4 regions of the Pantoea sp. USHLN298 genome follow, and region 1 is predicted to be linked to each of the others. Evidence: predicted binding sites of a transcription regulator. Region 1 holds the regulator's gene; each other region holds the start of a gene.
What was found. The regulator PurR, encoded in region 1, represses purine synthesis genes. The targets are predictions, from matches to a motif close to CANGCAAACGTTTGCNTG.

Region 1 (4,216 bases):
ATGAACAGCAGGATCGGGTTTTCTGCGATCTGGCGCTGAATTTTTTCTACAGTACTCATAATTGCCTTCCTTAATTCGTCACTTCGTGTTTGTTTATTGTAGCGACTTCGCACCAGGACTGAAAACGAGATTTTACCGCTGCCGGATTAAATCGCCATGTTTGTTAAGTCCGCTCATCAGCCCTGATGCCACCCGGTTATTAACGGCCAGTAACATATTAATAATTTGCAATAGTTTTGCCGATATAAGACGCTGAAAATGTTCATTTTCAACGCAATTGCGTGAGGCCGAAAGATTAATAAAAAAAGGCGTTACTGTTTTCAAACGAACTGGACTAGAATGGCATCGGCGCTGATCCTGGATCAGATTATTCCCAACTTTGTCGCGGTGCGTAGTGGCCCTGACAACTTAACTAAAACCGGACTATGCGTTTAATCATTACGCTTTTCATTCTTGCCTTTGCGCAACTGTTCTTTAACATCGCTTCTGCCTCACCGCAGGCGCCGGTGAATGTCAGTTCGCATAAAGCAGAGAAAAAGAGTGCGCGCGAAGATGAGCGCCGCAAGCGTCGCCCGCTGAAAACGGCGGCAAAGAAAACACGCGTCAGTCCGATTCAGAAGCTCAAAGTCAAAAAACAGAAAAAAAGCGAACTCACCGCCAGCCATCTTCCCGCTAAGAAAAGTAAAACCTCCCTTAAAACGGCCAGTAAAAAACGCTACGGCCACCAGCGTTCGCTTAAAACCGTTGACGCCAGCAGCAGTGACACCGGCACCATTAAAATGAGCAAGTCACATCGTCAGCGTTACCAGAAAGCGCGCGAAACGGCGATGACCAAGTTGATGGGTCAGTTAGGCAAACCTTATCAATGGGGTGGCACCTCACCGCATACCGGTTTTGATTGCAGCGGCCTGGTCTGGTACGCCTATAAAGATTTGGTCAAGTTCAAGATCCCGCGCACCGCCAATGAGATGTTCCATCTGCGCGACGCCGCGCCGGTTAAACGTGAGTCACTGGAGAAAGGCGATTTAGTCTTTTTCCGCATCAATGGCCGCGGCACCGCCGATCACGTTGGGGTTTATCTCGGCAACGGCAAATTCATTCAGTCACCGCGTACCGGCAAAGATATTCAGATCAGTGCGCTGGGTGAAGACTACTGGCAGCGCCACTATATTGGTGCGCGTCGGGTCATGACGCCAAAGACCATTCGCTAACGCAGCCGTTGGGCGATCGCCAGACAGCAAAAAGCCGGGCCATGCCCGGCTTTTTCGATCAGTGCAGAATCGCGGTGAAGCTAAAAGCGACAATCATCAGCAGGCAGCCGACGGTAGTCATCAGCGCCAGTTTCAAATCGGTACTCATTTAACTCTCCTTAGTCACAATTTTTGTGGGGTTAAGCCATTTTCCCACAGGACCGGGTAAAAATCTCGTTTTATCCGCCCAGCCTTGTTAGAATCCTGCCTTTGTTGCGCAACGCGCGCAGCCCCGGTTCCGTTTGCTCTCTTTTCAGGCGCTCATTACCCGCCAGTCGCCCTGTTTACCGGTCAGAAAACCTGCATAATTGCGCAGAAAACCCTGAGCAGACGCAAACGTTTAACATTATGCTTATCATTGCGTTAGATAAGCCCTGGAGTCCGATTTTAATGGCAACAATTAAAGATGTGGCAAAACGCGCCGGCGTCTCAACGACCACCGTTTCGCACGTCATCAATAAAACGCGTTTTGTCGCTGAAGAGACGCGCAACGCCGTCTGGCAGGCGATTCAGGAACTGCACTATTCGCCCAGCGCCGTGGCGCGCAGCCTGAAGGTGAATCACACCAAAACGCTGGGCCTGCTGGCGACTTCCAGCGAAGCGCCCTACTTTGCTGAAATTATTGAAGCAGTGGAAAACCACTGTTTCGACAAAGGCTATACTCTGATTCTGGGTAATGCGCACAATGATCTGCAGAAGCAGCGCGCCTATCTCAGCATGATGGCGCAAAAGCGCGTCGATGGGCTGCTGGTGATGTGCTCTGAGTATCCGGACGATCTGCTGAAAATGCTGGAAGAGAACCGTAACATCCCGATGGTGGTAATGGACTGGGGCGAATCCCGCGCCGACTTTACCGACACGGTGCTGGACAATGCGTTTCAGGGCGGTTATCTCGCCGGGCGTTATCTGATTGAGCGTGGCCATCGCGAGATTGGCGCCATCCCCGGCCAGATGGAGCGCAACACCGGTGGCGGACGTCACGCCGGCTTCCTGAAGGCGCTGGAAGAAGCGGGTATTCAGCCGCGTGCCGAGTGGATTGTCCAGGGTGACTTTGAACCTGAATCGGGCTATCAGGCAATGCAGCAGATCCTGTCGCAGAAACAGCGCCCGACCGCGGTGTTCTGTGGTGGCGATATCATGGCGATGGGGGCGATTTGCGCCGCCGATGAGATGGGATTGCGCGTGCCGCAGGACATTTCGGTGATCGGCTATGACAATGTGCGCAACGCGCGCTACTTCGCGCCGGCGCTGACCACCGTTCATCAGCCGAAAGCGCAGCTGGGTGAGAAAGCGCTGGAGATGTTGCTGGATCGCATCACCAGCAAACGTGAGATTTCTCAAACCATCGAAGTGCATCCAACCCTGATTGAACGTCGTTCCGTAGCTGATGGTCCGTTCCGCGACTACCGCCGTTAATCTTCGCTTAACCACTCCTGATTAAGCGTTTGCGCATCACCCAGATAGCTGAGTAACCAGCCGGTCGCCGGTGATGCGCGATCTTCCGCCCAGCTGACACAACAGGGACTCTCCGGAAAAGCCACCGGCAGGGTCAGCTCCACCAGCGCGCCGCTGTCCAGCAACGGCCGGGCCAGATGACCAGGCACCATCGCCACGCACAATCCCGCCAGTACGCAATCCAGCCCGGTCTGCCATTCCGGCACCACCAGCCGACGCTGGTTGTCGAGCGTCCACGTCATCCGGCGTGGCAGCGCGCGCGAAGTATCTTCCAGAACCAGCGACGGCCAGCTGCGCAGGGTATCGTCATCTATCTGGCTCACTTCCGTCAGCGGATGGTGGTTCGCGACTACGCAGCGCCAGTTGAGCGTCCCCATATCGCGAAAGGCAAAGCGGCCGCCGACCGGGATCGCCTGAGTCGCGCCGATAGCAACCTCCACCCGGCCATCCGCCAGCGCATCCCAGACGCCGTTGAACACTTCATAACTGATGTGCAACTCCATGTCAGGAAAGTGCCGGTAAAAATCCTTCACTAATTGTCGGGTACGCTGCGGCTTGACGATACAGTCCACCGCAATACTTAACTGCCCGCGCCAGCCGTTGGCCAGCTGCTGACACTGGCGGCGGGTGGCGAGCATTTTTTTGATGACGCTGCGCCCTTCCCGGACAAAATGCTCTCCCGCAGGGGTTAATACCACCTCACGATGCTGACGTTCAAACAGCGGAACCGCCAGCCAGGTCTCCAGCTGGCGCACCGTGTAGCTGATAGCCGACGGCACCCGATGCAGCTCCTGCGCCGCCGCGCTGAAGCTGCCACCGCGCGCCACGGCATCCACCACTTCTAACGCATATTCTGACCACATATTCTGCCTTCAAATTTTTTAACAGCAATAGGCAAATATTAGCGTTTCACAGCGGCAAACGCACCTTTTACACTCTGCCGCGTTCAACCTGCAAAATGAGAATCAGATGTCACCGTCAAAAGGATTTATGCCTTATCTCGCTCTGCTGAGCATGCTGGGCTTTTTAGCCACCGATATGTACCTGCCCGCGTTTGGCGCGATGCAGCAAACTTTCAATACCTCGCCTGGCCTGATCAGTGCCAGCATGAGCCTGTTCCTGGCCGGTTTTGCCTGCGGTCAGCTGTTCTGGGGTCCGCTCTCCGATCGCATCGGGCGTAAGCCGGTGCTGCTGGCCGGACTGGCGCTGTTCGCCGTCGGCTGTGCCGGTATGCTGTGGGTAGAGGATATTTATCTGATGCTGGCGCTGCGCTTTGTTCAGGCGATTGGCGTCTGTGCGGCCGCTGTCAGCTGGCAGGCGCTGGTGGTCGATCGCTATCCGGCCGCACGTGCTAATAAGGTGTTTGCCACCATCATGCCGCTGGTGGCGCTTTCGCCAGCCCTGGCACCGCTGTTAGGCGCGTGGCTGATTGGTCATTTCCACTGGCGTTCGATCTTCCTGGTGCTGACGCTGATTGCGCTGGCCTTGATCCTCACGACGCTGCGCCTGCC
Region 2 (4,216 bases), on a different contig from region 1:
GCCGTGGCGCCCAAAGTATTGGCCCCATTGCCGAGGTCGATCAGCAGCAGCAGGTTTTCCCGATCGGGCTGCAGCTGTGGCGTAACGGTACGGCGCACATCTTCAACCCGCGCAAACGCGGTGATCACCAGCGACAGCGGCGAAGTCATTTCACGCTGTTCATTACCTTCCTGCCAGCGGGTCTTCATCGACATCGAATCTTTACCGACCGGAATGGTGATGCCCAGCGCCGGACAAAGCTCTTCGCCAACGGCTTTGACCGCCGCGTAGAGACCGGCATCTTCACCCGGATGACCGGCAGCCGACATCCAGTTAGCTGACAGCTTGACGCGTTTCAGCGAGCCGATTGCAGTCGCCGCCAGGTTGGTCAGCGCTTCACCCACCGCCAGACGGCCGGAGGCAGCGAAATCGAGCAGCGCAACCGGTGCGCGCTCGCCCAGGGCAAAGGCTTCACCGTGATAGCTGTCGAGGCTGGCGGTGGTCACGGCGCAGTTGGCTACCGGGATCTGCCACGGACCGACCATCTGGTCGCGCGCGACCATGCCGGTCACGCTGCGGTCACCGATAGTGATCAGGAAGGTTTTCTCCGCCACGGCGGGCAGATGCAGCACGCGATTCACCGCATCCACCAGGGTAATGCCATCACGCTGCAGTTCACTGCCCTGCGCCTGCTGCGTCACCACGTCACGCGTCATCTTCGGCGTTTTGCCCAGCAGCACGTCGAGCGGCATGTCGATCGGTTTATTGTCGAAATGGCTGTCGCTCAGGCTCAGATGCAGCTCTTCGGTGGCTTCACCGATCACCGCAAACGGCGCGCGTTCACGCTGGCAAATCGCTTCGAACTCCGCCAGCTTCTCCGGTGCTACCGCCATCACATAACGTTCCTGTGATTCGTTGCACCACACTTCCAGCGGACTCATGCCTGGCTCATCGTTCAGGATATCGCGCAGGTTAAACTGACCGCCTCGGCCGCCATCGCTGACCAGCTCAGGCATCGCATTCGACAGACCGCCGGCGCCCACGTCATGGATAAACAGAATCGGGTTGTCATCGCCCAGCTGCCAGCAGCGATCGATCACTTCCTGACAGCGACGCTCCATCTCCGGGTTGTCACGCTGAACCGACGCGAAGTCGAGATCGGCGTCTGACTGGCCGGAAGCCATTGAGGATGCCGCACCGCCGCCGAGGCCGATATTCATGGCCGGACCGCCCAGCACCACCAGCTTCGCGCCTACGGTGATTTCACCTTTCTGCACGTGGTCAGCACGAATATTACCAATGCCGCCCGCCAGCATGATCGGCTTGTGGTAGCCACGCAGCTCGGTGCCATTGTGGCTGGTGACCTGCTCTTCGTAGGTACGGAAGTAGCCGTTCAGCGCCGGACGTCCAAATTCGTTGTTAAACGCTGCGCCACCCAGTGGGCCGTCGGTCATGATTTCCAGCGCGCTGACGATGCGGTCCGGCTTGCCGAAATCCTCTTCCCACGGCTGTTCAAAGCCAGGAATACGCAGGTTCGATACCGAGAAGCCAACCAGGCCCGCTTTTGGCTTGGCACCGCGACCGGTTGCGCCTTCATCACGGATTTCGCCGCCGGAGCCGGTAGCGGCGCCTGGCCACGGCGAGATCGCCGTCGGGTGGTTGTGCGTCTCAACTTTCATCAGGATATGCGCCGCTTCCTGATGCCAGCGGTATTCACTTTCTGCGGCGTCGGCGAAGAACCGGCCGACGTCGGACCCTTCCATCACCGCGGCGTTATCTTTGTAAGCAGACAGCACGTAATCGGGCGTCTGCTCCATAGTATTTTTGATCATCTTAAACAGCGACTTCGGCTGTTTCTCGCCATCAATGACCCAGTCGGCGTTGAAGATTTTATGACGGCAGTGCTCCGAGTTGGCCTGCGCGAACATATAGAGTTCAATGTCGTTGGGATTGCGGCCCAGGCGGGTGAACGCCGCCAGCAGATAGTCAATTTCATCGTCGGCCAGCGCCAGACCCAGCGTGAGATTGGCCTGAACCAGCGCCTGACGACCCTCGCCCAGCACATCGACACTTTTCACCGGCTGCGGGGAATGATGAGCAAACAGCTGCTCAGCCTGCGCCAGGTCGCTGTAGACCGTCTCCATCATGCGGTCATGCAGCAGTGCGCCAAGCGACTGCCACTGCGCTTCTGTTAACTGTGGTGCCTGCACATAAAACGCCAGACCGCGCTCCAGGCGACGCACCTGCGGCAGATCGCAGTTGTGGGCAATGTCGGTAGCCTTCGATGACCAGGGTGAAATAGTGCCGGGACGCGGTGTCACCAGCAGCAGACGCCCTTGTGGCGCATGTTCAGCGAGAGAAGGACCATATTTCAGCAGACGCTGTAAACGGGTCTGTTGGTCAGCGCTCAGTGGCGCGCTGACATCGGCAAAATGGACGTACTCAGCGTAAATATCACTCACCGGCAGGTGAGCGTCCTGAAAGCGGGTCAGCAGTTTGTTTACACGAAATGCCGACAGAGCGGGCGAACCACGCAGAATTTCCATCATAAGATCTCTCGTCTTCGAAACGCCGGGCGACGCTTCATTGGGCGCAACAGGGGAAAACGGGGCGTATTATAGAGAAAGCGACCTCGCGACGAAACCGTTTGCGCACAATTTTTGGCAACCCGGATTTGCCTGAAATTTGCGCAAAACCTGCTATATGAGTTGCTCAGCTTCGCTTTGTTGCGCAAAATGCCCCTCGCTCTGGGAGTTCAAAGAAGACAAATACTGCCTTTAAAAGACAGAGGCCTTAGAGCCAGCGAGAGATAACTATTTGAAACGCCTAAAATTTAATTATCTGTTTATCGGTCTGGTCGCCGTGCTGTTAGCAATGGCATTGTGGCCGTCCATCCCGTGGTATGGCGGTGGGCAGGATACGATTTCACAGATTAAATCACGGGGAGTGTTGCGTGTCAGCACCATCAATTCCCCGCTGACTTACTACACCGTAAATCAATCTCCGGCCGGTATGGACTACGAGCTGGCAAAACGCTTTGCCGATTATCTGGGCGTGAAACTCAAGGTTACGGTTCGCCCGAACCTGAGTGACCTGTTTGACGACCTGGATGAGGGGAAAGCGGATGTGCTGGCGGCTGGCCTGAATTACAACAGCGAACGTCTGGCACGGTATCGCACCGGGCCCGGCTACTACAACGTTTCGCAACAGCTGGTGTATCGCGTGGATAAGCCACGCCCGAAAAACCTCGGCGATCTCAAGGGGCGGCTGACGGTCGCCTCGGGATCGGCCTATCTCTCGACCCTGAAAAGCGCTCGCTCTAATCAGTTCCCCGATCTGGACTGGGCGATCGCCACTGACCAGAGTCCGAAAGCGCTGCTGGAAGCGGTGGCGGATGGCAAAATCGATTACACCATTGGCGACTCGGTGACCATTGCGCTGCTGCAGCGTATCTATCCTCAATTGGCGGTGGCGTTTGACGTCACCGATGAGGAGCCGGTCACCTGGTACGTTAAGCACAGTGACGATGACAGCCTCAACGCGGCGATGCTCGACTTCTTTAACGGCATGGGCGAAGAAGGCGCGATGGCGCGGCTGGAGGAGAAGTATCTCGGCCACGTCGGCACCTTTGATTATGTGGATACCCGCACCTTCCTGCGCGCCATCGACAACACTCTGCCCGACATCAAACCGCTGTTCGAGAAGTATGCCACCAGCATCGACTGGCGTCTGCTGGCCGCTATCTCTTACCAGGAGTCGCACTGGAACCCGCAGGCCACCTCGCCGACCGGCGTGCGCGGCATGATGATGCTGACCCGTAATACTGCTGAAAGCCTGGACGTGGGTGACCGCACCGATCCGGAACAGAGCATTCGCGGCGGCAGCCAGTATCTGCAAAACATGATGGAGAAAGTGCCGCAAACCATCCCGGAAGATGAGCGTATCTGGTTTGCGCTGGCCGCCTATAACATGGGCTATGCCCACATGCTGGACGTACGGAAACTGACGGCCCGCCAGGGCGGCAATCCGGATAGTTGGGCTGACGTCAAGCTGCGGCTGCCGATGCTGAGCCAGAAGCGTTACTACACGCAGACCACCTACGGCTACGCGCGCGGGCACGAAGCGTATAACTACGTGGAGAACATCCGTAAGTATCAGATCAGTCTGGTGGGGTATCTGCAGGAGCAGGAGAAACGCCTGGCGCAGCAGATGGCGGCACAAGCGGAACTGGCAAAAG
Region 3 (4,216 bases), 360 kb from region 1:
CTGGCCGGCCCCGAACTCTCCACGCTTCCCGGCGAGGCGTTCTGGCCCGGCGTCACGCCTCAGCGCTGCGGATAACCCTTTCAGCAGCAGAGGCGCTCAGGCCTCTACTATCGTGCCCGTTTTAACAACACTCACTCAAGTTTCAGAGCAGGCCGGAGCGGCACCAGACTGCGTTATCACCGGTCGCTTAACTGACGAGCAATGGGCCAGTCGGCCCATTTTTTAGTCGTGATACGCGGTTACAGTACCGCGACAAACGCCTCACACAGCGCCGACATATTATCTGGCGTCATGCCCGCAACGTTGACTCGTCCTGAGTTGACCGCATAGACCGCAAACTCCTCGCGCAGACGAATCACCTGATCTTTGGTCAGGCCGCTGAACGAGAACATTCCGTTCTGTTTGATGATGAAGCTGAAGTCACGCTGCGCGCCTTTCTCCGCCAGAGTATTCACGAACAGCTGACGCATACGCTGGATGCGCTGACGCATGTCTGACAGCTCCTGCTCCCAGATGGTACGCAAAGCGTCGTTGCCGAGGATGGTGGCAACAACGGCGGCACCGTGAGCTGGCGGATTGGAGTAGTTCGCCCGGATGGTATATTTCACCTGGCTGAAGGCGGTATCCGCCACGCTTGCCTCGGCGGCCACCAGGGTAATGGCGCCTACACGTTCGTTGTACAAGCCAAAGTTCTTCGAATAGGAGCTGGCGACAATCAGTTCCTGATGGGACGCGGCGAAAATGCGCAGTCCTTCGGCATCCTCATCCAGACCGCGGGCGAAGCCCTGATAGGCAAAGTCAAACAGGGGTAACCAACCGCCAGCCTGTGACAGCTGCGCCAGCTGCTGCCACTGTTCAGCCGTTGGATCGATGCCGGTTGGGTTATGACAGCAGCCGTGGAACAGCACCACATCGCCTGGCTGCACCTGTTTCAGTGATGCAACCAGACCGTCAAAATCGAGCGTATGATTTTCAGCGTCGTAATACTGATATTCACACACCTCAAGACCAGCAGCATTAAACACATTTTTGTGGTTCGGCCAGCTGGGATTGCTGACCCAAATCCGCTTTACGGATGTCTGGGTGGCAAGGAAATCGGCCGCTACGCGCAGCGCACCGGTACCGCCTGGGGTCTGTGCCGTACGGGCGCGGCCAGCGGTAATCAGTGGGCTCTGACTGCCAAACAGTAACGCCTGGGTACAACGGGCGAAATCCGCCAGACCATCAATGCTGAGATAGTTTTTGGTGGTTTCGTTTTCCAGCAGGTACTGTTCGGCTTTTTTAACGCTGGTCAGCACCGGTGTCTTACCGGTTTCATCTTTGTAGACGCCAATACCGAGGTTAATTTTGTTAGGGCGGTCGTCAGCGCGAAACAGATCGGCCAGCCCAAGAATGGGATCGGCGGGTGCAGCAGAGATCGATTCAAACATGAGTCAGGTCCAGTAGCGGGAACGTTAGCAAAATGAGCTCTCAGGTTAGCGTCACGCCAGGCAAATGCCAACCGTTTGCGAGCGTTATTGATACTTTTTGCGGGCTTACTTCAGCGAGAGGAAATAAAAAAGGGGAGCGTGGGTAAGCGTCGGGAGAAAAAGGGCGTCTGGCTGGATAACAGACATAAAAAAACGGGGCCGATGGCCCCGTCTTCAAATAGTTCTGACAGCGAGATTAGAACTGGTAAACCAGACCCAGTGCAACTACGTCGTCTGTATTCAGACCCAGACGGTTGTTGTCATCCAGCTGGTTGATCTGGTAGTCCACATAGGTAGACATGTTTTTGTTGAAGTAGTAGGTTGCGCCCACGTCGATGTATTTAACCAGGTCAGCATCGCCCACGCCTTCGATATCTTTGCCTTTAGACTGAACGTAGGCGATAGATGGACGCAGGCCGAAGTCGAACTGATACTGTGCAACCAACTCAATGTTCTGCGCTTTGTTTGCGAAAGCAGTGGTATCGGTGCCAGGTCCAGTTGTCAGAGTGAACGGCGTTGAGTTACGGGTTTCACCGTAATAAGCCGCCAGGTAGACATTGTTTGCATCATACTTCAGACCGGTTGCCCAGTTTTCAGCGCGTTTACCCTGACCGACAACAGTACCGTTAGCTGCAACGCCAGCGGCCTGTGCATCGGTACGGTCGCTGCTGCTATAGGCACCCACAACACCTACACCGATTGGTGAGACGTAAGACGTTGACAGACCCCAGCCGTCGCCGTTTGAACGACGAATTTCATCACGCTCGTTTTTGCCCTGATACTGAACGGCGAAATCCCAGCCATCTACCAGACCAAAGAAGTTAGTGTTGCGGTAAGTCAGCAGGCCGGTGCTACGACCGTTCATGAAGTTATCTGAGTATCCTGAGTCGCCACCGAACTCTGGCAGCATATCGGTCCAGCCGATTGCATCGTAAACCACACCGTAGTTACGGCCGTAGTCGATTGAGCCAGCATCACCGAATTTCAGACCGGCAAAGCCCAGACGTGTTCTGTTACCGTCTTGCGCGTCAGAACCTTCAGAGTTGTTCGCCTGAACGTTGTATTCCCACTGGCCGTAACCGGTCAGCTGGTCGTTAATCTGAGTTTCACCCTTGAAGCCGAAGCGAACGTAAGTATTGTCGCCATCGCTGCCGTCGTTATCAGAGAAGTAATGCAGGCCAACGGCTTTACCGTACAGGTCCAGTTTGTTGCCGTCTTTATTATAAATTTCGGCTGCGTTTGCTGCGCCTGCGGCTAACAGAGCAGGGATAACCACTGCAAGAATATTGCGCTTCATCATTATTCATTACCCTCGTTGGAGTTATTTGTACACCTGCCACTGCCGTCAAGAAACCTTTACGGGAACCCTGAGAGAAGTTTGGTGTCTTCCTGTGTCTGCACGCATCTTTCCATCCAACCCGCCTTAATTCTACCTCGAAAATGCTACGAAACTCGTAATCTGGTTTCAAAAGGAAAATATGTATTACAAAATGTAAAAAACACGGAACTTTGTGAGAGAACTCAAAATTTACAAAAATAAAAAAAGGCCGGCAGTGCCGACCTCTTTATATATATGAATTTCTTATAATTAATGCTGAAAGTTAGAAACTTGCGTTGCGTGGAGTGCGTGGGAACGGAATTACATCCCTGACATTCTGTACGCCGGTCACATAGGCGATTAAACGTTCAAAGCCTAATCCGAAGCCAGAATGTGGCACGGTGCCATAGCGACGAAGGTCACGATACCACCAGTAATCTTCTTTATTCAGGCCCATCTCTTCGAGACGTGCGTCGAGCACATCCAGACGTTCTTCACGCTGGGAACCGCCGATAATTTCACCGATGCCAGGTGCCAGGACATCCATTGCTGCAACAGTTTTGCCGTCGTCATTCAGGCGCATATAGAACGCCTTAATGTCTTTCGGATAGTTCTTCACCACTACCGGCGCTTTAAAATGTTTCTCGGCCAGGTAACGTTCATGTTCAGAGGAGAGATCGATTCCCCACGAGACCGGGTTTTCGAAGGTCTGACCACAATTCATCAGAATCTCAACCGCGTCGGTGTAATCAACCTGGGCGAAATCGGTGGTAATGAAACGCTGCAGGCGCTCAACCGCTTCTTTATCTACGCGCTCGGCAAAGAAGGCCATGTCATCGGCACGCTCTTCCAGCACCGCGTTGAAGACATATTTCAGCATCGCTTCTGCCAGCGCAGCGGCATCATCCAGTGATGCAAAGGCAATTTCCGGCTCCAGCATCCAGAATTCCGCCAGATGGCGACTGGTGTTGGAGTTCTCTGCGCGGAACGTCGGGCCAAAGGTGTAGATTTTTGACAGGGCGCTGGCATAGGTTTCGCCGTTCAGCTGGCCGGAAACGGTCAGGAAGGCTTCTTTACCAAAGAAATCTTCGCTGAAATCGACCTTGCCCTGATCGTTGCGCGGCAGGTTTTCAAGGTCCAGCGTCGAGACGCGGAACATCTCGCCAGCCCCTTCGGTATCGGAAGCGGTAATCAGCGGCGTCGAAACCCAGAAGTAACCATTTTCATGGAAAAAGCGATGCAGCGCCTGCGCCAGGGTATGACGGACGCGGGCAACAGCACCAATCAGGTTGGTGCGTGGACGCAGGTGAGCCACCTCACGCAGATACTCGATGCTGTGACGCTTCGCCGCCATCGGGTAGCTGTCAGGATCTTCCACCCAGCCGACGACTTCAACATGGGTCGCCTGAATCTCAAAAGCCTGGCCCTG
Region 4 (4,216 bases), on a different contig from region 1:
CCGGCTGATACGGCGTATAGGCGGTGTACCAGCCTGGATTCTCCAGCATATTCCGCAGGATCACCGGTGGCGTGATCACCGCGCTGTATCCCATGCCGATCCAGGATTTGTAACGCAGATTCTGACTGGCTATTGCTTTCAGTTCAGCCAGCGCCTGCTGTTCCGTGGCGGCTTCACCGACCGCTGGCGGGCCAGGCAACTGAATATCTGCCGGAACAATCGCGCCGATTAATGCCTCCAGCGACGGAGCGCCAATAGCGTCAAGCATCATCGCTTGTTGCTCAGGTGAAGGACCGATATGGCGCTCGATGAATGCACCGTTGTGTTCAAGCTGGCTGAGAGTCTGAGTCATTAGCAGTAAATCCTGAATCGGGCTGGGGAACAGAGAGAGCAAACAGAAATCTGCGGCCCCGACGAGAGGCCGCCTGACGATTACTCGTCGATAGACGCTTTATACGCATCTGCATCCAGCAGCGCGTCAATTTCTGACTCGTCACTGGCTTTGATTTTGAATAACCAGCCGCCGTCATACGGCTCGCTGTTGACCTGCTCTGGTGCGTCGGACAGCGCATCATTGACCGCCACAATCTCACCGCTGATCGGCGCATAGATATCTGATGCGGCTTTGACCGACTCGGCGACGGCACACTCTTCACCGGCCGCAAAGGTTGTCCCTACTTCAGGCAGATCGACAAACACCATGTCACCCAGCAGTTCCTGTGCGTGTTCGGTGATCCCCACGGTGTAAGAACCATCTTCTTCTTTGCGCACCCACTCGTGGCTGTCGCGGTACTTCAACGTATTCGGCACATTGCTCATTGGCCATTTCTCCTGAATAAAATTTACTGGGCGACCGGTTTACCGGCGCGGACAAAAATCGGTCGGGTAACCTTTACCGGCATCTGACGGTTACGAATCTCAACGATGGCGGTGTCGCCAATCGAGGCCGGCACCCGCGCCAGGGCAATGCTGTAACCCAGCGTGGGCGAAAAAGAGCCGCTGGTGATGATCCCTTCCTGCGGCTCGCCCTGGTCGTCGGTGAAGCGCACCGGCAGCCCGTTACGCAGCACGCCTTTTTCGGTCAGGATCAGCCCAACCAGTTTTTCTGTGCCGCGTTCACGCTGGAGTTCCAGTGCTTCACGGCCGATAAAAGCCCGGTCAGCAGGCTCCCAGCTCACCGTCCAGCCCATATTGGCGGCCAGCGGAGAAACGCCTTCATCCATCTCCTGACCGTAGAGGTTCATGCCCGCTTCCAGCCGCAGCGTGTCGCGCGCGCCCAGCCCGGCCGGCCTGACGCCGGCGGCCAGCAGTCGCTGCCAGAAATCGGCTGCCTGCTCTGCCGGTAACGCAATTTCATATCCCGCTTCACCGGTATAGCCGGTAGTGGCGATAAACAGCCCCTCCGCCTCAACGCCAAAGAACGGCTTCATACCGGCCACCGCCTGCCGCTGTGCGTCGCTGAACAGCGTCTGCGCTTTCTGCTGCGCCTGCGGACCCTGAACGGCAATCAGCGCCAGGTCGTCACGTTCGGTCAGCGTAATGCCGTAGCCCTCGGCATGCCGGGCGATCCAGGCGAGGTCGTTCTCACGGGTAGCGGAGTTCACCACCAGCCGGAAAAAATCTTCGCTCATAAAGTAAACAATTAAATCGTCAATGACGCCACCCGACGCATTCAGCATGCCGGTGTAGAGCGCTTTGCCGGGCTGGGTCAGTTTTGCCACATCATTTGCCAGCAGGTAGCGCAGAAACTCGCGGGTACGCGGGCCTTTCAGGTCAACAATCGTCATGTGGGAGACATCAAACATCCCGGCGTCATTACGCACCGCATGATGCTCGTCCATCTGGGAGCCATAATGCAGCGGCATCATCCAGCCATGAAAATCGACCATGCGAGCGCCGCAGGCCTGATGCTGTTCAAACAGAGGTGTTTGCTGAGTCATAACCATCCTGTGCAGAAGCGAGTGAGTAGCAAAGCGCGCCGGAAACGGTGCCGACGCAAACGTTCTCTTTAGCCTGACGTTACCACCGAATCTGACGATTAACCATAAGCAAACCGGGGTCGAAAGCTGATGCACAGCCTAACCAGGATTCCACATCGACAGGATAAAAAACTGCGATTTTGTGATTAATCACGCAATAAATGCAGGGAGGTTGAATATACCCAGCAAATTTATGCGAGAAGCCGTTCAGGATGTTAAAAAAACACCGTGACGGTTTAGCAACCGAATAAGAAAAAGTAATGCGAATTGCGCGGCAAAATTAGAATAAATCAAACGAAGGGCAATGGTGGTGCGGCGCTGCATTGTGATGGTGCAGCGCGGATTTCAGCGATAAAAAAGGCCAGCAAATGCTGGCCTGGTAGTGAGCGCTGACGCTGCGTTTATCGCAGCCACGCCGGCAGATCATTCAGGCCCATCGCCTGCTTCAGCATCAGCGGTTTGACACCCGGCAGGCTGTCCGCCAGCTTGAGGCCAACGTCGCGCAGCAGCTTTTTGGCCGGATGAGTACCGGAGAACATCTCGCGGAAGCCCTGCATCCCAGCCAGCATCATCGCAGCGCTGTGCTTACGGCTGCGCTCGTAGCGGCGCAGGTAGAGGTGCTGTCCGATATCTTTACCCTGCTGGTGCAGACGGCGAATCTCGCCAATCAGTTCAGCCGCGTCCATAAAGCCCAGGTTGACGCCCTGCCCTGCCAGCGGATGAATGGTGTGGGCCGCATCGCCCACCAGCGCCAGACGATGCGCGGCAAAGTTGCGGGCATAGCGCGCCATCAGAGGGAAGGTTTTGCGCTCGCTCTCCAGCTGGCACAGGCCGAGCCGCATATCAAACGCCACCGACAGCTGCTGGTTGAACAGCGCTTCCGGCATCGTCTCCAGCCGGCTTGCTTCCTGCGGCGACAGCGACCAGACAATCGAACTCAGATGCGGGTCCTGCATCGGCAGGAAAGCCAGGATACCGTCACCATGAAACACCTGACGCGCCACTGCGTCGTGCGGCAGCGCAGTACGGACGTTGGCGACCAGGGCGTGATGATCGTAATCCCAGAAGGTCAGCGGAATATCTGCTTTGTTACGCAGCCAGGAGTTGGCCCCGTCAGCGGCAATCATCAGACGCGCCGTTAACATGCTGCCATCCTGCAGGGTAATAAAGGCTTCATTGTCGCCAAACGCCACCTGCTGCAGCTGTGAGGGCGCCATCAGCGTGACGTCGCTGCAGACGCTGGCACGTTGCCACAGGGCGCGATGAATCACCGGATTTTCGATGATATGACCCAGATGAGAAAGCCCCTGCTGCTGGTCGTCAAAAGCGATAGCTCCGAAGCTATCTTTGTCCCACACTTCCATGCCGTGATAGGCGCTGGCGCGCAGCGAGAGAATGGTCGACCAGACATCCAGCTTCTGCAGCAGCCGTTCGCTGGCGGCATTAATGGCCGAAACGCGAATCGAGGGTGCATCACTCAGGCTGAGTGGTGGCTCGGGCGATTTTTCCAGTACCGCGATGCGCAGTCCGCTGCCCTGCAGGCCGCAGGCGACCGCCAGTCCGACCATACCGCCACCGGCGATCACCACATCAAAAGTTTGCATCAAAGCCTCTTTATTAACGCTTAACCCAGCCAAGCGTACGCTCAGCCAGTTGATTTCGTAGCCACGGCAGATGATCCATCGCCATCAGGCCCAGATTGCGCCCGATCACCAGCGGCGTATGCCGGTTCGCGAAGATGCGGACTAAGCCGTCGGTAATGCCGATGGTCGCGTCGCGATCCTGTTCACGGCGCTGCTGATACTGATTCAGCACCGCATAGCTGCCGGGGTCCTGCTGCTGTCGATGGGCTGAGGCCAGCGTCTCGGCCAGGGACATCACATCGCGCAGGCCAAGGTTAAAGCCCTGTCCGGCTATCGGGTGCAGCGTCTGCGCCGCGTTACCGACTACCGCTACCCGATGCGTGACCGGCTGCACCGCCCGGTGCAGCGCCAGCGGGTAACATTCACGCTGACCGGCATGCGTAAATTTGCCCAGCCGCCAGCCAAACGCCCGTTGCAGTTCACGAAGAAAGTCAGCATCACTCCAGCGCATAACCGCATCACGCTGTGACAGCGGATGGCACCACACCAGCGACAGGCGATTGCCGGACATCGGTAGCAACGCCAGCGGGCCGTGCTCGGTAAAGCGTTCAAACGCACGTCCCTGATGCGGCAACGCCGTGGTGACATTGGCAA

Region 2: the regulator PurR is predicted to act here: its motif matches at 2,616-2,633, upstream of purL (phosphoribosylformylglycinamidine synthase).
Region 3: the regulator PurR is predicted to act here: its motif matches at 1,495-1,512, upstream of WFK59_RS02760 (amino acid aminotransferase).
Region 4: the regulator PurR is predicted to act here: its motif matches at 1,993-2,010, upstream of gcvT (glycine cleavage system aminomethyltransferase GcvT).

The regions. Positions count from the first base shown of each region.
Region 1 is NZ_JBBCRO010000001.1:924,567-928,782, reverse strand. It holds gene WFK59_RS04445 (Grx4 family monothiol glutaredoxin) at 1-62, opposite strand, end outside; gene WFK59_RS04440 (C40 family peptidase) at 426-1,211, shown strand; gene cydH (cytochrome bd-I oxidase subunit CydH) at 1,270-1,359, opposite strand; gene purR (HTH-type transcriptional repressor PurR) at 1,641-2,666, shown strand; gene punR (DNA-binding transcriptional activator PunR) at 2,663-3,568, opposite strand; gene punC (purine nucleoside transporter PunC) at 3,675-4,216, shown strand, end outside.
Region 2 is NZ_JBBCRO010000003.1:553,661-557,876, forward strand. It holds gene purL (phosphoribosylformylglycinamidine synthase) at 1-2,528, opposite strand, end outside; gene mltF (membrane-bound lytic murein transglycosylase MltF) at 2,797-4,216, shown strand, end outside.
Region 3 is NZ_JBBCRO010000001.1:567,966-572,181, forward strand. It holds gene WFK59_RS02760 (amino acid aminotransferase) at 240-1,430, opposite strand; gene ompF (porin OmpF) at 1,666-2,769, opposite strand; gene asnS (asparagine--tRNA ligase) at 3,071-4,216, opposite strand, start outside.
Region 4 is NZ_JBBCRO010000006.1:143,574-147,789, forward strand. It holds gene gcvP (aminomethyl-transferring glycine dehydrogenase) at 1-352, opposite strand, end outside; gene gcvH (glycine cleavage system protein GcvH) at 433-819, opposite strand; gene gcvT (glycine cleavage system aminomethyltransferase GcvT) at 843-1,940, opposite strand; gene ubiI (FAD-dependent 2-octaprenylphenol hydroxylase) at 2,381-3,583, opposite strand; gene ubiH (2-octaprenyl-6-methoxyphenyl hydroxylase) at 3,597-4,216, opposite strand, start outside.